DNA from 2 places in the Achromobacter sp. SD115 genome. Region 2 is predicted to be linked to the other one. Evidence: riboswitches for the same ligand, from Rfam matches in the RefSeq annotation. Region 2 holds a riboswitch; the other holds the start of a gene.
What was found. A riboswitch is a leader RNA that binds a small molecule or an ion and turns the genes downstream of it on or off. The one in region 2 is predicted to bind manganese.
Positions count from the first base shown of each region.

Region 1: it holds a riboswitch for manganese, as region 2 does, so the genes downstream of both, mntP (manganese efflux pump MntP) here and IPU70_RS22235 (sodium:calcium antiporter) in region 2, are expected to answer to the same signal.

Region 1 covers NZ_JADIJM010000010.1:75,087-83,791, reverse strand. Annotated here, with positions in the region: gene IPU70_RS15965 (TonB-dependent receptor) at 1-1,321, shown strand, start outside; gene IPU70_RS15960 (CopD family copper resistance protein) at 1,437-1,880, shown strand; gene IPU70_RS15955 (DUF6389 family protein) at 1,937-2,386, opposite strand; gene IPU70_RS15950 (LysR family transcriptional regulator) at 2,482-3,387, opposite strand; gene IPU70_RS15945 (sulfatase) at 3,521-5,104, shown strand; gene IPU70_RS15940 (tripartite tricarboxylate transporter substrate binding protein) at 5,154-6,122, shown strand; yybP-ykoY riboswitch at 6,160-6,334, shown strand; gene mntP (manganese efflux pump MntP) at 6,342-6,914, shown strand; gene IPU70_RS15930 (DUF1971 domain-containing protein) at 6,968-7,603, opposite strand; gene IPU70_RS15925 (Crp/Fnr family transcriptional regulator) at 7,810-8,529, opposite strand; gene IPU70_RS15920 (ABC transporter substrate-binding protein) at 8,591-8,705, shown strand, end outside.
Region 2 covers NZ_JADIJM010000017.1:62,533-71,237, forward strand. Annotated here, with positions in the region: gene ruvC (crossover junction endodeoxyribonuclease RuvC) at 37-585, opposite strand; gene purH (bifunctional phosphoribosylaminoimidazolecarboxamide formyltransferase/IMP cyclohydrolase) at 585-2,174, opposite strand; gene IPU70_RS22210 (helix-turn-helix domain-containing protein) at 2,278-2,517, opposite strand; gene dusB (tRNA dihydrouridine synthase DusB) at 2,554-3,579, opposite strand; gene IPU70_RS22220 (UbiH/UbiF/VisC/COQ6 family ubiquinone biosynthesis hydroxylase) at 3,694-4,863, opposite strand; gene IPU70_RS22225 (hypothetical protein) at 4,943-5,407, shown strand; gene IPU70_RS22230 (aminopeptidase P N-terminal domain-containing protein) at 5,431-6,774, opposite strand; yybP-ykoY riboswitch at 6,904-7,138, shown strand; gene IPU70_RS22235 (sodium:calcium antiporter) at 7,146-8,150, shown strand; gene IPU70_RS22240 (hypothetical protein) at 8,591-8,705, shown strand, end outside.

The sequences.
Region 1 (8,705 bases), on a different contig from region 2:
GTCCTTCAATCCCGTGACGCCCTGGAGCCAATGGGACATGTACACGGACCGGATATTCGCCACCTTGGACCATCGCTTCAGCAGCGACTGGCACATCAAGATGGACGCCAGCCGCTTGAAGAATGAAAGAAGGGCGGCCTGGGGCTATCTGCTGGCGTACCGGCCCATAGATCCGTCCGGCGCCTCCACCATCGAACTGCGCGACAACCCGGCAAACTCGACCAACAAATCCTTCGACATCTACGCCGAAGGGCCGTTCCAGGCGTTTGGCAGGGAACACCGCGCCGTGTTGGGGATGAGCTACAACCGCTACAGCAGCGAACTCAATCTGAACTCGGCAAATCCGGGTGGCGCGGATCGCCGTCCCGTGAATTTCTATGAGCTGCGCGACGTCCCCAAACCGTCCATGCCCTACACCTTCTTCAACACTTTCCTGGACGCGAAGGAAACCGCCATCTACGGTTCGGCGCGGCTGAAGGTCGCAGACCCGGTGTCGGTGATACTCGGCGCCCGGGCTACGTGGTACGAAGAAAACTCATCGTCCTACAACGGCCCCGCCAATCTCTGGACCACCAATCCCACCGCCAAGGAAAACGGCGTCTTCACGCCCTATGCCGGCGTGGTTGTGGACGTAAGCAAGGACTTCTCCGCCTACGCCAGCTATACCCGGATCTTCATTCCCACCACGTCGCGCGACACCAGCAATGTGGTGCTGCCCCCGCAGACCGGCCAGAACTATGAAATCGGCCTGAAGGGCGAACACCTGGACGGCAAACTGAACTCCAGCTTCGCGATCTTCCGCACCCAGGAGGAAAACGTCGCGGTCGAGGATCCGTCGAGCCCGCCGCTGCCGGACGGGAGCACGCCCTACCGCGCGGTCAAGGGCGCGCGCAGCAAGGGTTTCGAGCTGACCTTGGCTGGCGAAGTGGCGCCCGGCTTGCAGCTGATGGGCGGCTACACCTACTTTGCCAAGCGCGACGCCAACGGCGGCTTACTGCTGCCGAGCACGCCCCAGCGGCTGTTCCGCCTTGCCGCCAGTTACCGGCTGCCGGGCGAGTGGAACAAGCTTACGGTCGGCGGCAACGTCAGCTATCAGAGCAGCATCTACTACGACGAGGCCAGCGGCCTGGGACGTGCCACCCAGGGCGGCGTCACCTTGTTTGGGCTGATGGCGCGCTATGACTTCAACAAGCATGTCTCCGCTTCCATCAATGTGGAAAACCTGACCGACAAGTACTACTACAGCGGCTTGGGAGGCTACAACGGCTACAGCTACGGGACGCCCCGGAACGTCTGGATGAAGGTGAGCTACAAGTTCTGATCGGGGCGGCGGGGCGGCGCGTCCAGCGTCAGCGGGGCGCTTTTGATGTTTGTCATGTTGCAGCGAACGGCTCGGATGAGACAATCCCGGTTGATGGCCATTCCCACTCGCAGCCATGAACACCTATCCCTTGCTGCTCATCCTGCACCTGCTCGCCGCCTTCCTGTTTGTCGGCACGGTCACCTTCGAGGTGCTGTTCCTGGAGCCCGTGCACAAGCGCCTGCCGCCTGACGTGCGCCGCGCGCTGGGCAGCCAATTGGCGCCGCGCGTGCGGGCCGTGCTGCCGTGGTCGGTTGTGCTGCTGTACCTGGCCGGCCTGGGACTGGCCTGGCAGTATCGCAGCGCGCTCGCCGATCCGTTCGCCTCGTCCTTCGGCCTCTTGCTGTCGCTGAAGATCGCGCTGGCCTTGAGCGTGCTGGTCCATGTCGCCACCGCCCTGACGCTGGCGCGGCGCCAGCGCCTTACCGGGGCCTTGAGCCGGCGCATGCATGTCAGCGTGTTCTGCCACATGGTGCTGATCGTGGTGCTGGCCAAGGCGATGTTCCACGTGAGCTGGTGAGCGCGGTTCGCTCTGGCGACGGGCTGTAACGCCTGATAGGGGTCGTGCCGCGCAGCCTATGCCGGCAATACCAGCGGCTCGCGTGTTCCGTAGCCTTCTTCCCCATATACCAGCCCCGACAGCGGCGAACGGCCCTGGCCGCTGACTGCCCACAGTTCCGCCACCCAATGCATCGCCGTGTCGACGATGACGTCCTGCACGTTGAAGCTGGCTTGGTCCGACGCGAACAGGGGAACCTCGGGTTCGATGCCGTCTTCCGTATGGCGGACGTCGAACAGGTAGCGGTGGCCTTCGATGGCCTTGTTGAGCACGAACAGGTCCGGGCCGTCCAGGCTGGCTACCACGGAAAACGTGCCTTCGCCGTCCTGGTCGGGGAATATCACGAAGTGGATCTCGCGCGCCTTGGGCGGCAGGGCGGCGATCAACGCCGTCAGCGTCGAGCGGGCCGCGGCGTCGTGGGCGCGGAGAATGCGCAGCAATTCGGTTTGGTACTCGGATCGGGTCATGGAAATTTCCGTTCAAGGCGGGCCGTGCGCCGGCGCGTCCGTCTCTGGATCTGCGGCGGCGAATCGCGTCAATTATCTGCCATTTCCCATGACGATCAGCGCGCCAGCCGCATGCACTCCATGAAGTACGCCGCATGCTCCGACGCCAGCGCGGCATCGCGCCACACCATGCCTGTGATTCCCCGGCTGCGCATCGCCAGCGGCAGCACCTTGATCATGTGCTGCTTCGCGAAATGCCGCGCCAGCCGCTCCGAGATCGGCAGCACCAGGTCCGATCCGTCCAGCAGCGCCACATTGACCAGCACCGATGACGATTCCACCTGGTGCCAGGGTGCGGGCTGGCCAGCCAGCGCCAGTTCGTAATCGATGCGTATACGCATCGGCGTCGAATTTCCGGGCGCGATCCAGGGATATTCCTGCACGTCCTGCCAAGTCACCTTGCGCTTGTTCGCCAGCGGGTGCGCAGTGCCGACGGCCAGGCAGATGGGCTCGCCATACAGTTCTTCGTAGTGCAGGTTGCGCGGCAGCGAGTGCTGCTCCAGGCGCCCCACGAGCACATCGAATGTGCCTTCCTGCATCAAGGGCAGCAGGTAGTCCAGCGTGTTCTCTGCCAGGCGCAGCAGCACACGCGGGTAGCGTTCGCGGAAGCGCTGGATGCTGGGCGGCAGCAGCACCGGCGCGATATTGGGCGTGACGCCCACCGCCAGCGTGCCGGTAGCGCCGCGGGCCAATTGCGCCATGCTGTCCTGGGCGCGTCCCAGCTTGCCCAGGATCTCGCGCGCATGGCTGCGCAGTTCCAGGCCGTAATGCGTGGGCTCGATACCGCGCGCATGACGGTCGAACAACGTCAGGCCGATGTCTTCTTCCAGGTCCTTGAGCCACTTCGACAACGCTGGCTGCGTGATGTTGAGTTCCGACGCGACCTGGCTCAGGTTGCGGGTCTCGCACAGGCGCACCAGGATGGCCAGGTGGCGCAGGCGGATGCGGTGGGTCCAGTCCATGCGTGCGTCCTTGAGACATAAATTCACGGTTATGGCTCGGTAATATTAATTCATTATCAAATTATGTCTCCGCTACACATAATGGCCTGACAACAGAGCCAAGCCGGCGCAAAGCCGGCGGCGAGGAGACACGATGCAGCCGAATTTCCTGCTATTCATCACGGATCAGCAACGCGCGGACCATCTGGGCAGCTATGGCAATGCCATGCTGCGCACACCGGAGCTGGACGCGCTGGCGGGGCAGGGCTGGTCAGCGGACCGCTTCTATGTGGCGTCGCCCATCTGCATGCCCAACCGCGCCACCCTCATGACTGGCCGCATGCCCTCGGTGCATGGCGCGCGCCACAACGGCATTCCCCTTTCGCAGCGAGCCACCACCTTTGTCGACAGGCTGCGCGGCGCGGGCTATGCCACCGCGCTGATAGGCAAGTCGCATTTGCAGAACATGACCGGCAAGCCCGCGATCTGGCCGCCGGCCGGTGACGGCGCTCGCGGCGAGGCCTGGATCGCCGAACCCGGCAACTACGACCAGGAATGGGGGCCGCTATGGCGCACGGATCCCAAGCATGACCTCGATACGCCGTTCTATGGCTTCGAGCGCGTGGCGCTGGCGGTGGACCATGGCGACCAGGTTTGGGGCCACTACGAGCGCTGGCTGGCGCGGGAGCACCCCGAAGCGCGGCGTTTGTGGGGCCCTGAACACGCCTTGCCCGCACCCGGCTATGTGCTGACGGAGCATCACCAGGCTTGGCGCACCCGCGTGCCTGAGGAATGCTCCACCACCGCCTACATCGGCGACCAGACCATCGCGCAGCTGCGCGAGCATGCCGCCAGCAGCAAGCCTTTCTTCATTCAGTGTTCGTTTCCCGACCCACACCATCCCTTCACGCCCCACGGCAAGTATTGGGACATGTACCGGCCTGAAGACGTGACCCTGCCGGAGTCCTTCCATGCCAGCGCCGCGCCGGGCCATCAGCCGCCGCCGCACGTGGCCTGGATGCACCAGCAGCGCGACCAGGGCAAGGCCGTCAAGCACACCCCTGCCATCTTTGCCTGCACCGAGCGCGAGGCGCGCGAGGCGATCGCGCTGAACTATGGCTCCATCAGCCATATAGACGCCACGGTAGGCCGCGTCATGCAGGCGCTGCGCGAGACCGGGCTGGACGACAACACCGTCGTCATCTTCACCAGCGACCACGGCGATTACTTCGGCGATCACCAATTGCTGCTCAAGGGTCCGATTCACTATCAGAGCCTGATACGCACGCCGTTCATCTGGCGCGATCCACAGGCAGCGCCTGCTGCTTCGCGCAGCCAGGCGCTGTGCTCCACGGCCGATATTGCTGCGACCGTGCTGGCGCGCGCCGGCCTGCCTGCCTACAACGGCATGCAGGGCGCGTCCCTGCTGCCCCTCATGTCTGGCGAGGTCGACACCGTGCGCGATGCGGTACTGATCGAGGAAGAGGGCCAGCGCATCATGTTCGGCTTTTCCGGCCGCACCCGCATGCGCACCTTGCAAACCCCGCGCCACCGGCTCAGCGTCTATGCCGACGCGACCTGGGGCGAACTCTATGATCTCAGTGAGGATCCCCACGAGTTGCGCAATCTGTGGGACGACCCCGCCGCCAGCGCGCTGCGCGCCGAATTGCTGCTGGAGTTGTCGCGCAGCATGATCCGCCACGCCGAGACCAGTCCGCATCCCACCGCCATTGCCTGACGCCCCGCAACGGCGCTGGCCTCGCGGCCGGCGCTACCCAGGAGAAAGCATGATCAAGTCCTTGCTGTTCTGTACGGCGCTGCTCGCGGCCGGAACCTCGGTTGCCATGGCGTCCGATTACCCCGCGCGTCCCGTCCGACTCATCGTCAATTTCCCGGCCGCCGGTCCGCTGGACCTCGAAGCCCGCGCCATCGCCCAGCACGCGGGCAAGATCCTGGGCCAGACCATCGTCGTTGAAAACCGCTCCGGCGCTTCTGGCAATATCGGCGCGCAGTCCGTGGCCCAGGCAGCACCAGACGGCTACACGTTGCTGATGACGCTGGACACGCTGATGACCGTCAATCCCTACATCTTCAAGGGCCTGGACAAGGACGTCACCCAACGGCTGGAACCGCTGAGCCTGGCCGGCTCCTTCGGCCTGGCTCTGGCGGTTCGCCCCGAGCTCGGCATCAACACGCTGGACGAATTCCTGCGCTACGCCAAAGCCAATCGCGTCACCTATGCCTCCGCCGGGTATGGCAGCCCAGGCAACCTCGCGTTCGAAAAGCTCAGGCTCGCCGCCGGCATTGAAGCCGCGCACGTGCCGTATCGCGGCAACGCTCCGGCTGTGAATGCCTTGCTGGGTGATCAGATAAAGGCCGCTTTTGTCGCTACGCCTGGCGTCCTGCCGCATGTGCGGGCTGGCAAGCTGAAAGCGCTGGCAGTGTCGGGCCAGGAACGCGACGCCGATCTGCCTGAAGTCCCCACCGCGGCGCAATCGGGCGTGGCAGGGCTGAAGAACTATGACGTGTCGTTCGCGTTCCTGGTGATGGCGCCCAAAGGGACGCCCAAGGAAATCGCGAGGATCTGGGAAGATACGCTGGCCAAGGTCTATGCCATGCCGGAGTTCCAGCAGAGCATGGCCATGCTGGGCATGCGCGAGCCGTTTGCGGGCAAGGCGCAGGCCGAGGCCTGGCTGGACAGGGAGGGGAAAGGTTGGAAGGAGGTGATCGAGAAGGCGGGGATACGTGGGGAATAGCGCTGTAACACTCCGGTCGGCTGGCTCTGCTAGACTGCCTTTACTCTTTGGGGAGTAGCCTCCCTGCGGCCAGTTCCGCAGGGGCTTGCGTCAACATTCTTGGCTTTCCCGGCCATGGCGCAAGCGGCATTCACGCTTGGCGAGACCACGGATTTTTCGCGCGACGCTGGGCGGCGCGGAAGATCCGTGCCGTTTCCGCCCAGTTGGATCTTTCCTCAAATGAATGCCATCGCCATCATCGTTCTCGCGTTCGCCATGTCCACGGACGCCTTCGCCGCGGCCATCAGCAAAGGCGCCGCGCTGCATAAACCTCGATTTCCGGAAGCCCTGCGCACCGGGCTGATCTTCGGTGTGATCGAAGCCATCACGCCAGTGATAGGCTGGGCGCTGGGCTCCGTCGCGGCCAGGTACGTGGTTGCCTGGGACCATTGGATCGCCTTCGCGATGCTCTGTATCCTGGGCTTGCTGATGATACGCAACGGCCTCAAGGAGGACGACGAAGACGCCGCGCCCGTCACCCGCCATTCCTTCTGGCTGCTTGCCGCAACCGGCTTCGCCACCAGCATCGACGCCATGGCCGTGGGCGTGGGGCTGGCGTTCGTTGACGTGAACATCGTGGTCGCGGCCATCGCCATCGGCCTGGCCACGACCCTGATGGTGACGATAGGCGTGATGCTGGGACGCGTGCTGGGCAGCGTCGCGGGCAAGCGGGCCGAGATCCTGGGCGGGCTGGCGCTGATGGGGATAGGAGCGGCGATTCTTTATGAGCATCTGAGCGCCGCAGCTGCCTGAAGTAAAGGGGCTTGGAAGAATGCGGCGCGGCGGCGCCACCTCGGCGATTCCGGTCAGGCGGGGCCTTCCGGGCCGTCCGCGCGGCAGAACGTGATCTGAAAGCTGCCCGGTAGTTCGAACGCCACATGGTGCCGCACCTGCGGCTCTATCAGCACTTGCTGTCCGGCCGTCAGCACCACTTCGGCGTGCGGCGGATCATCCTGTGTATAGCGCAGCACGCCGGCGTGCACCTTTAACAAGCCCCAGGTGCCGGCCTTGGTCGTGTGCGCGGCGCGCAAGCCGGCCGGCAGGTTGTCGGGCGTGAACACTGGACTGTCGCGGTAGGGCCGCACGCCTTCAGGCAGCGAGTCGGGCAGGCTCGGCAGATCCTGACGCTGCTGCCACACGTTCCACAGCTTGGCCGCGATGCGTTCAGCCATGGCGTCGGCCTGGGCTTGCAAGGCCGGATGGCCAAGCCCGGCGGTGACTTCATGGAACAGGGCCAGCCAGCGCTGGAACAAAGGCCAGGAAAGATCCGGGATGCGCGCATGCGCGGGAATCGGCGCCCCCTTGAAGCGGCGCGTACCCAGCAGCAGCGCCGACCAGAAATCGCACAACAGATCCAGGTGGTGGTCCCAGTCCGTCACGCGGGAGTTGAATATCGGACCCAGCGTTTCGTCCTGGCGCACTTGCGCGTAGAAGCGGTGCACCAGTTGCCGGACGTCTGCTTCGGTTATCGGAGGGGCAGCCGGGACAGATGCAAGGGGAGGAGCGGATTCGGACATGGGAGCAGGGGAGAGGGTCTGCCCGCATTGTCCGACGCGCACCGCCGTCGCGCCGATGACGAAAGTCATTGGCGTCGCGGCTGGAATCATCGCCGGCCACTACGCGGCGCCAGCCCAGTCCAGCCCAGCCGTCAGAATGGCCGCTTCGCCGTCGTCGCCAGCCTGGCCAGAGGCGCCGAGTCGTGCACCGCCCATTGGCGGCGCTTGCCGCTGATGTAGCCCTGCGTCTGCCAATCGTTGAGCAGGCGGCTCAAGGTTTCGGCGCGGATGCCCAGGTGGGCGGCAAGCTGGCGCTGGTTCAGCGGCAGCGTCAGCGCGGCGCCCTGGCGTTCATGCAGGCCCATGAGGTAGTTGGCCAGCCGTTCGGGCGCCGAGCTGGAAGTCATCCAGTCGACTTTGTTCACCTGGTCGTACAGGCTCTTGCTGAGCGCGGCCAGCAGCTTGAGCGCCAGATCCGGCCAGCGGCGGCAAGCGTCGCGCAACTGCCGGCGGCCCAGGCGCCAGCCCAGCAGCTCGCTGCGGGCGCGAGCCTGCATCGGATAGCGGCCGTGAGGCATGAACATGGCCGCCTCTGCCATCAACTGGCCCGGCTCGAAGACGCGGAACACGCGTTCGTCGCCGTTGTAGCTGTAGCGCATGACCTCGGCCTGGCCGCTTTCTATCAGCACGTAGCTGGAGGCTTCGTCGCCTTCGCCGAACAGGATCTGCCCCGCCTCGGCCCGTAGCGGACTGGCGCCGCGCAGCAGGTCGGCCGCGACCTCCTGGTCCATGCCAGGCGGCAGGCCTTGCAGCAGCGGATGTCTTGCCAGCAACGCGGTCACGGCCGCGCCGGCCAGATTGATATTTGTCATTCTGGGTCTTTCAGTGTGAATGGGAGAATCTTAAACGATAACAATTCTTATTTGAAATTCAATGAACGACTTGCACATGCGCCGCCGCTTCTGCGCGGCTGCCCTGGGAACTGCGCTTTTGCCCGCGGCGGGAACCCTGCGCGCGGCATTGCCGGATCGCCGCACCGTCCTGACGC
Region 2 (8,705 bases):
GTCCCGCCCTGCGGCAAATCGCGGTGAATCAGGCGGTCAGCCGACCAGGCGGCCGTTGCGTATGCGGGTCTTGCCGCTCATGCGCAAACTCGCGCCCAGGCGTTCCAGCTTGTCCTGCATGGGGCCGGCGTGGGCATGGCAGATGGCGCAGGCCAGCGCGTCGGCCGAGTCGGGCGCGGGCGCGCCGTCCAGCGCCAGCAGGTGCTGCACCATCATCTGCACCTGCTCCTTGGCGGCACGGCCGGTGCCGACCACGGCTTTCTTGATCTGCAGCGCGGTGTACTCGTGCACCGCCAGCGAGCTGTCGGCCAGCGCGCACAGCGCGGCGCCGCGCGCCTGGCCCAGCAGCAGGGTAGAAGCGGGGTTGGTGTTCAGGAAGATGATTTCCAGCGCGGCCACGTCGGGTTGCGTGTCGCGCGCCACCTGGCGCAGATTGTCCAGGATGACCTTGAGGCGTTCGGACAGCGCCAGCGCCGGCGGGACCACGATGGTCCCGCTGGCCACATAGCGCAGCCGCGGGCCATCGGCATCGATCACACCGAAGCCGGTGCGGCGCAAGCCGGGATCGATGCCGAGGACGCGCATCAGTGGCGGAAGTGGCGGGTGCCGGTCAGCACCATGGCGATGCCGTGCTCGTCGGCCGCGGCGATGACTTCATCGTCGCGCACGCTGCCGCCAGGCTGGATCACGCAGGTCGCGCCCGCCGCCACCACCACGTCCAGGCCGTCGCGGAACGGGAAGAAGGCATCCGACGCCACGGCCGAGCCCTTCAGGGTCAGGCCGGCGTTTTCCGCCTTGATCGAGGCGATGCGGGCCGAATCGATGCGGCTCATCTGGCCGGCGCCCACGCCCAGGGTCATGCCGCCGCCCACGAACACGATGGCGTTGGACTTGACGTACTTGGCGACCTTCCAGGCGAATGCCAGGTCGTTCATTTCAGCTTCGGTGGGCTGGCGCTTGCTGACCACCTTGAGCGCGTCGCGCGGCACGTTGTAGGCGTCCGGGCTCTGCACCAGCCAGCCGCCGCCCACGCGCTTGATGTCGAAGGCGTTCTGGCCCGTGCCCATCGGCACTTCCAGCACGCGCACGTTCTTCTTGGCGGCCAGGATGGCCAGCGCGGCGCCGTCATAGGCGGGCGCCAGCAGCACTTCCAGGAACTGCGCGCTCACGGCTTCGGCCGTGGCGGCGTCCACCGGACGGTTGAAGGCGATGATGCCGCCGAAGGCCGAGGTCGGGTCGGTCTTGAAGGCTTGCTGGTAGGCGCCCAGCGTGTCGGCCGCGACCGCCACGCCGCAGGGGTTGGCGTGCTTGACGATGACGCAGGCGGGCGCTTCGAAGCTGCGCGCGCATTCCCAGGCGGCATCGGCGTCCGCGATGTTGTTGTAGGACAGTTCTTTGCCCTGCAGCTGGCGGTAGTTGCCCAGCAGGCCGGCCTGGCGTTGCGCGTCGACGTAGAAGGCGGCGGTCTGGTGCGGGTTCTCGCCGTAGCGCAGGGCCTGCTCCTGCTTGACCTGCAGGGTCAGGGTGCCGGGCCATTCGTTGCGGGCCGGCACGGCTTCCTGCTTGGGCTCGGCGTCGGCCAGGCTGGTCAGGTAGGCGGCGATGGCGCCGTCGTAGGCGGCGGTGTGGGCGTAGACCTTGGAGGCCAGCGCCAGGCGCAGGCCGTAGGAGGTGTTGCCGCCCTTGTCCATTTCCGACAGCACGCGCGAGTAGTCAACGGGGTCGATCACCACCGTGACGCCGCCGGCTGCGGTGCCGTGGTTCTTGGCCGCCGCGCGCAGCATGGCCGGGCCGCCGATGTCGATGTTCTCGACGGCGTCGGCGAAGGTGCAGTCCGGCTTGGCCACGGTTTCGCGGAACGGATACAGGTTGACCACCAGCATGTCGATACGGTCGATGCCCGCCGCCTTGATGGTGTCCATGTGCTCGGCGCTGTCGCGGCGCGCCAGCAGGCCGCCGTGGATCTTCGGGTGCAGCGTCTTGACGCGGCCATCGAGAATTTCGGGCGAACCCGTGTGGGCCGCCACTTCGGTGACGGTCAGGCCGGAGTCGGCCAGCAGCTTGGCGGTGCCGCCGGTGGACAGCAGGCGCACGCCGCGCGCGGCCAGGGCGCGGGCAAATTCAACGATGCCGGTCTTGTCGGACACCGAAAGCAGGGCGGTTTCGATTTTCATGGTGAGGGACGGGAGTGGGGCGGGAGCGCCTTTCTCGTTCAGGTCGGATGGGAAATCTGGGGGGAGCGGGCGGCGCGATGCGCTTGCCGCCCGCGCGCGAAAGCTATACCTGGATATTGTGCGCCAGCAACTTCTTGCGCAGGGTGTTGCGGGTGATGCCCAGCATTTCGGATGCCCGCGACTGGTTGCCGCCCGACCGTTCCAGCGCCACTTCCAGCACCGGGCGCTCCACGCAGCGCATCACCATGTCCCACATGTCGTGGGGTTCGGATTCGCCCAAGTCTTCGAAATAGCGCTCCAGGCTGGCGCGCACGCATTCTTCCAGGACATCTTTCTTGCTCATTTGAGTACAGATATTTTTATGTTGGTGTTGAGGCGGTTATGCCGCCAGCAGGGCTTCTGCGACCGGCGTCGGATGGGGTCCGCCGTCGCGCGAGATGAGATCGAACCAGTCCGACACGGCCCGCCACTGGTCGCGGGTGTTGTCGATCAGATTCATGCGGGCGCAGAACGAATCCGCGCCCGGCAGGCCGTCCAGATACCAGCCTATGTGCTTGCGCGCCGTGCGTACGCCGGTGTGCTCGCCATAGAACCGGTAGTGGTCGTCGAGATGTTCGAGCAGCAGCTCGCGCATTTCCCCATAGGAGGGAGGGGCCAGTGTTTCGCCCGTGCGCAGGTAGTGGTCGATTTCGCGGAAAATCCAGGGACGGCCTTGAGCCGCCCGGCCGATCATGACCGCGTCGGCGCCAGTGTAATCCAGGACGTGCCTGGCTTTTTCGGGCGTCGTGATATCTCCGTTGGCGACAACGGGGATTTTCAGCTCGGCCTTGACGGCGCGGATAGTGTCATATTCCGCCTCGCCCGTATAGAGGTCGGCGCGGGTGCGCCCGTGCAGGGTCAGGGCGGCGATGCCGGCGTTTTCGGCCATTTTCGCCACCCGCAGGGCATTGCGGCTTTCGCGGTCCCAGCCGGTGCGGGTCTTCAGCGTCACCGGCACGCCCAGGGGCGCGCAGGCGGACACCACCGCGTCCAGGATGCGGGCGATCTGGTCTTCATGGCGCAGCAGCGCCGACCCGGAGGCCACGTTGCAGACCTTCTTGACCGGGCAGCCCATGTTGATGTCGATGATCCGGGCGCCCTTGCTGGCGTTGAACACCGCCGCCTCCGCCATCATGGCGGGATCGGCGCCCGCGATCTGCACGGAAATGGGGGCGATCTCGCCGTCGTGGTTCAGGCGCCGGGAGGTTTTGACGCTATCCCATAGCTTGGGATTGCTGGCGGCCATTTCCGACACGGCGTAGCCCGCCCCCAGCTTCTTACAAAGTTGGCGGAAAGGACGGTCCGTCACGCCCGCCATGGGCGCGACCAGCACGTTGTTGGGAAGGGTCCATTGACCTATGCGCATGCTCACATTTTAACCGGCTCGATCGCGCCCCCTTTGTCACCGGGAGAACAATTCGTAACAGAGGAAGGCGAAAACAGACAATCCGCCCCTTTATCGGGACGGAACGGGTGGAATTCAGGCGCGGAAACCTTGCAACAGATGCTGCGCCAGCGGCGCGCGCAGAGGCGAGGCCAGATCCATCCCCAATAAGGCCAGGCCGCAGGCGTGCTCTACCGGTGCCAAGCCGGTAGAGAAGATGCGGGGCATCAGGTCGGTCAGGCCGGCGGTGAGGAAGCGGTCCAGGTGGCGCGCGCCGGCGAATTCCGCCAGGGCGGCCCCGGGATTGGCGTCGGGATGGGCCAGCCAGCCGCCCAGGGTCTGGGCCAGGCGGGCCGCGTCGCGCAGGCCCAGGTTCAGGCCCTGGCCCGCGACCGGATGCAGGGTCTGCGCCGCATTGCCGATAGCCGCCACGCGGCCGTGCACCTGGGCGCGGCGGGCGCTGAGCGCCAGCGGAAAGACATGCCGCGGCGCCTGGCTAGAAAGCCGCCCCAGGCGGTCGCCGAACGCCATGGACAGCGCGCGCGAAAAGGCGGCGTTGTCCAGCGCGGCCAGTTCGGCGGCGCGTTCGGGGGCGCTGCACCAGACCACCGAATAGGCGTCCGGGGTCTGCGGGTGCGGCAGCAGTGCCAACGGCCCTTCGGCGGTGAAGCGTTCCCAGGCCCAGCCGCGGCGCGGCAGGGTGGCGTGGGCGGTGGTCAGCACAGCGTGCTGGTCGTAGTCGCGGCGCAGGTCGGTCGCGCCCGCGCCGTCGGATTGCACGGCGACCTGGCACAGCAGCGTCGCGTCGCCTTGTTCGACGCGCACGCCGTCGGCGTCCTGCCGGCCGATCCGCGCGGGCGGGCCTTGCAGCACGGTAACGCCACAGGCGGCGACGCATTCATCCAGCTTGGCGTGCAGACCGGAATAGGCGACCACGCTGCCCAGCTGCGGCACGCCGAAATCGGTGTTCTGGATCAGGGTGCGTCCGAGCCTGCCGCGTTGCGACACATGGATGTTGCGGATGTCGGCCGAGCGTTCTGGCCAGGCATGCAGCGACTCCAGCAATACCCGGCTGCCGTGGTTCATGGCCAGCACGCGGGGATCGGTGGCGGGCACCGCCGCCGACGGCGCGGCCGGAGCGGGCGCGCTGCCCGCAAGCAGCGCGATGCGCGCCGGGTCCGGCGCCACGCGGGCCAGCATCAGGGCCAGCACGCGGCCCACCGGGCCCGCGCCGAGTATCGCAATGTCGAAGGCGGATGAAGTCATGCCCGGATTTTAACCGTCCACTACAATCCGCAGCAGCCGGCGCGTCTTGGCGCCGTGGTTTCCTTTCCGGTCGATCGACATGACGCAGCTCCAGGCTTCCTCTCCGCTGTCCGCCGCTACCGCCCGCCGCCCGCGCGGCAAAGTCGCGGTGGGGCTGCTGGCCTGCTTGTTCGGCGCGGTAGGGGCGCATTGGTGGTATCTGGGCCGGCGCCACGCCTGGCTGGTGACCGCGTACACCGTGGTCAGCCTGTTCTGCGCGCTCAGCTTCTATCCCGTCTGGTACGACAACCCCGCCTTCTTCCTGGTGTTCATTCCCATGGTCGACGGGTTCATCGAGAGCGCGGTGTTTTCGCTGATGCCGGACGAGAAATTCGACCGTCTCTATAACGACGGCCTGGGCAGGCCGACCCGGACCGGCTGGGGGCCGGTGCTGGTCGCCATTCTGGCCTGCCTGGTCGGCGCCATCGTCTCCATGTTCGCCATCGCCATGGTGGTGGTCTACACCTGGATCGCCATGGGCTGGCTGGACGGCTACGTCTTCTAGCGCGGACCGGGCGCGTTGCCCGCCTATTCGCGCATCAGCGCTTCGATTTCACCCGCCTGTACTGGCACGCCGCGGGTGATGAGCTCACAGCCTTCGTCGGTGACCAGCGCATCGTCCTCGGTGCGGATGCCGATGTTCCAGTAGGCCTCGGGCACGTCATCGGCGGGCCGCACGTAGATGCCGGGCTCGATCGTCAGCATCATGCCCGCTTCCAGCTTGCGCCAGGGCCGTTCGGCGCCGTGGGCCGGGCCGGGCTGGCGGTAGTCGCCCACGTCGTGCACGTCCAGGCCCAGCCAGTGGCCGGTGCGGTGCATGTAGAAGCGGCTGTAGTCGCCGGATTCCAGCACGCCGTCCAGGGAACCCTTCAACAGCTTCAGGTCCAGCATGCCCTGCGCCAGCACCCGCAGGGCGGCCTGGTGGCCGTCGTTGAAGCTGCGGCCGGGAGCCGTGGCCTGGGCGGCGGCATCCTGCGCGGCCACCGTCAGGTCGTACAGCGCGCGTTGCGGACCGCTGTAGCGGCCGTTCACGGGAAAGGTCCGGGTGATGTCGCTGGCATAGCTGTCGACCTCGCAGCCCGCGTCGATCAACACCAGGTCGCCGTCGCGCAGCGTCGCCTCGCCAGCCGGGTAATGCAGCACGCAGGCGTTGGCGCCCGCGGCCACGATGCTGTTGTAGGCCACCGATTGCGCGCCGTGGCGGCGGAACTCGTACAGCAGTTCGGCCTCGATCTCGTACTCCCGCATGCCGGCGCGGGCGACGCGCATCGCGCGCACGTGGGCGCCGGCGGAGATCTTGGCCGCGCGCCGCATCGCCGCGATCTCCGTGGCGTCCTTGATCAGCCGCATCTCGGCCAGCAGGGCGCGGACGTCCTGTTGGCGGGATGGCGGGGCATGGCCGCCGCGGCTGGCTTCGCGCGCCGCGGCCAGCCAGCGGTGCAGGCGGCCGTCGCTGCGCTTGTCGCCCGCCAAGGGCGCGTACAGGGTGGCGTGGTCCTGCAGCAGCGCGGGCATCAGTTCGTCCAGCGCGTCGAGCGGATGCGCGTCGTCAAAACCGAAATACGCCGCCGCCGCTTCGGGGCCGAAACGCTTGCCTTCCCAGATTTCATGTTCGATGTGACGCGGGCGGCAGAACAGTATGGCGCGGTCGGTCGCGCCCGCGCTCAGCACCAGCCAGGCACCGGGTTCGGTGAACCCGGTCAGGTAGAAAAAATCGCTGTCGTGCCGGTATGGATACTCCGCGTCGCGGTTGCGCGTGGCCTCCGGGGCGGTCGCCAGTATGGCGATGCCGCCGCCGTCGGCGCGCATCTGCTCCATCAGGCGTTGGCGCCGTGCGGCGTAGGGGGCGATGTCGTCGGGAGGCAGGCTCATGGCGGACTGGGGCGCGAACCCCGGCAAGGTGAGGATGCCGTTTACTTTACCCGCCATCCCCCGGATACGACACCCCATGCAGACTGCGCGGAATTCGCTGGACCGCGCGGGGCAAGCTGCTACAATCGCCGCTCTGTCATTGGGGAGTAGCCATCCTTTGTCCCCTCAAAGGAGCTAGCGTCAACAGACTTGGTGGTTCAGCGCTGCGCAGCAGCCGCTAGAACTCCATGGCGCTAGTAGCGGTATCCATGCACGTCGGCAAGCCCGCCGCATGGATTAGCCAGGCGAGACCTTTGGCCGCGTTGCGTTCACCCCAGCCGGGCGAGCCGCGACGTCGCGCCAATTGGTTTCTGCTCGTCCGGCTCGCCTATATGTTTCTCACCCTGTTCCTGTTTTTCCTGTCAGCGGCAGTGATCTACTTCGCCTGCGAATATTTCGTGAATGGCGTCGAATGGGTCGGTCATCGCTTTCAGCTCGGCGCCACCGCCACCGGCACCGTGCTTGCCGCGTTCGGCACCGCCTTGCCGGAAAGCGCGGTGACCTTCATGGCCGTTGTGTTCGGCGAAACCCCTGAGCAAAAAGACATCGGCGTCGGCGCCGCCATGGGCGGCCCGCTGGTGCTGGCGACGCTGGCGTACGCGGTGGTGGGCCTGGCCCTGTGGCGCGCTCGGCGCGGGCAGGCCACGCAGGCGGACTGTATCAACGCGGACCAGCGCCGGCTGGCCCGCGACCAGGCCTGGTTCATGGGCATCTTCATCTTCAAGGTGGGCCTGGGCCTGCTGGCCTTTGCCTGGAAGCCCTGGCTGGGCATCCTGTTCCTGGCCACCTACGGCCTCTACGTCAAGCGCGAGCTCAGCCGCGACGAGGCCAGCCTGGATGCCGAGGAGCTGGAGCCTCTGAAGCTGCGCCCCCGCGATGAAGACCCGGCCATGTTCTGGGCAGTTGCGCAGACGCTTCTGGCCCTGGTGGTCATCGCCGGGGCATCGCACGTGTTCGTGAACCAGATCGAGTTGCTGGGCGTGGCCATGGGCGCATCGCCTCACGTTGCCGCCCTGTTGCTGGCGCCGGTGGCGACCGAATTGCCGGAAATCATGAATGCGCTGATCTGGGTGCGCCAGGGCAAGGAGCGGCTGGCGCTGGCCAACATCTCGGGCGCCATGATGATCCAGGCGACCATACCCAGCGCGCTGGGGATTTTCATGACGCCGTGGCTGCTGGACGCGCCCTTGCTGGCGGCCGGACTGTTCACCATGTTGTCTATCGGTCTCCTGTGGCTGCGTTTCCGCCGCTCGGCCATGAGCGTGCCGGCTTTGTCGGCGGTGGGCGGGCTATATGCCGTGTTCGCCGCCTATCTGGGCTGGCATTTCTATGTCTGACGGTGGTTTGCGCGCGGGGCTGCGGCCCTGCGCCGGTTTTTGCCGCATTCAAGTCCGATTTAGCGGCAAAAACCTTGTCCATAAGTGGAAACCCGCGTAAAATCCTGCCTGTTATCCATCCCAGGAGCAGTCTTCGTGAATACCGATTCCGGCGAAAGTAGTCGATCTTGCATCGACGTCGCTGTTTAACAGGTCCACGCAGAACTCCGTCTGCCGCAGCCTGTTGAACAGGTTGCGGTTGTATCCCAAGCTCCAGGCGCAAGCCCGGGCAATCGCGCAAGCCAGCGGCTTGCCGGGAACCTCCCCAACGTAAACCGCCAGAACCGCCGCCATCCGCAGCGTCAGCGTTCGTGCACGTTTTCCCGTGCCAGTCCGCCGGGCGCCGTGCGAGTGCGCGCGTATTCGCGATCACGCTCCCCATTCTTGCAATGGAGGTCGTTATGCGTTTCTTCGACTTGTTCCTACGCCGCGCCGGCGTGGACCGCGCCACCGCCCTGGGCCGCCGCCGCGGTACTTCGCGCCTGACGGTCATCTGTCCGCGCGACGAGCTGGGCG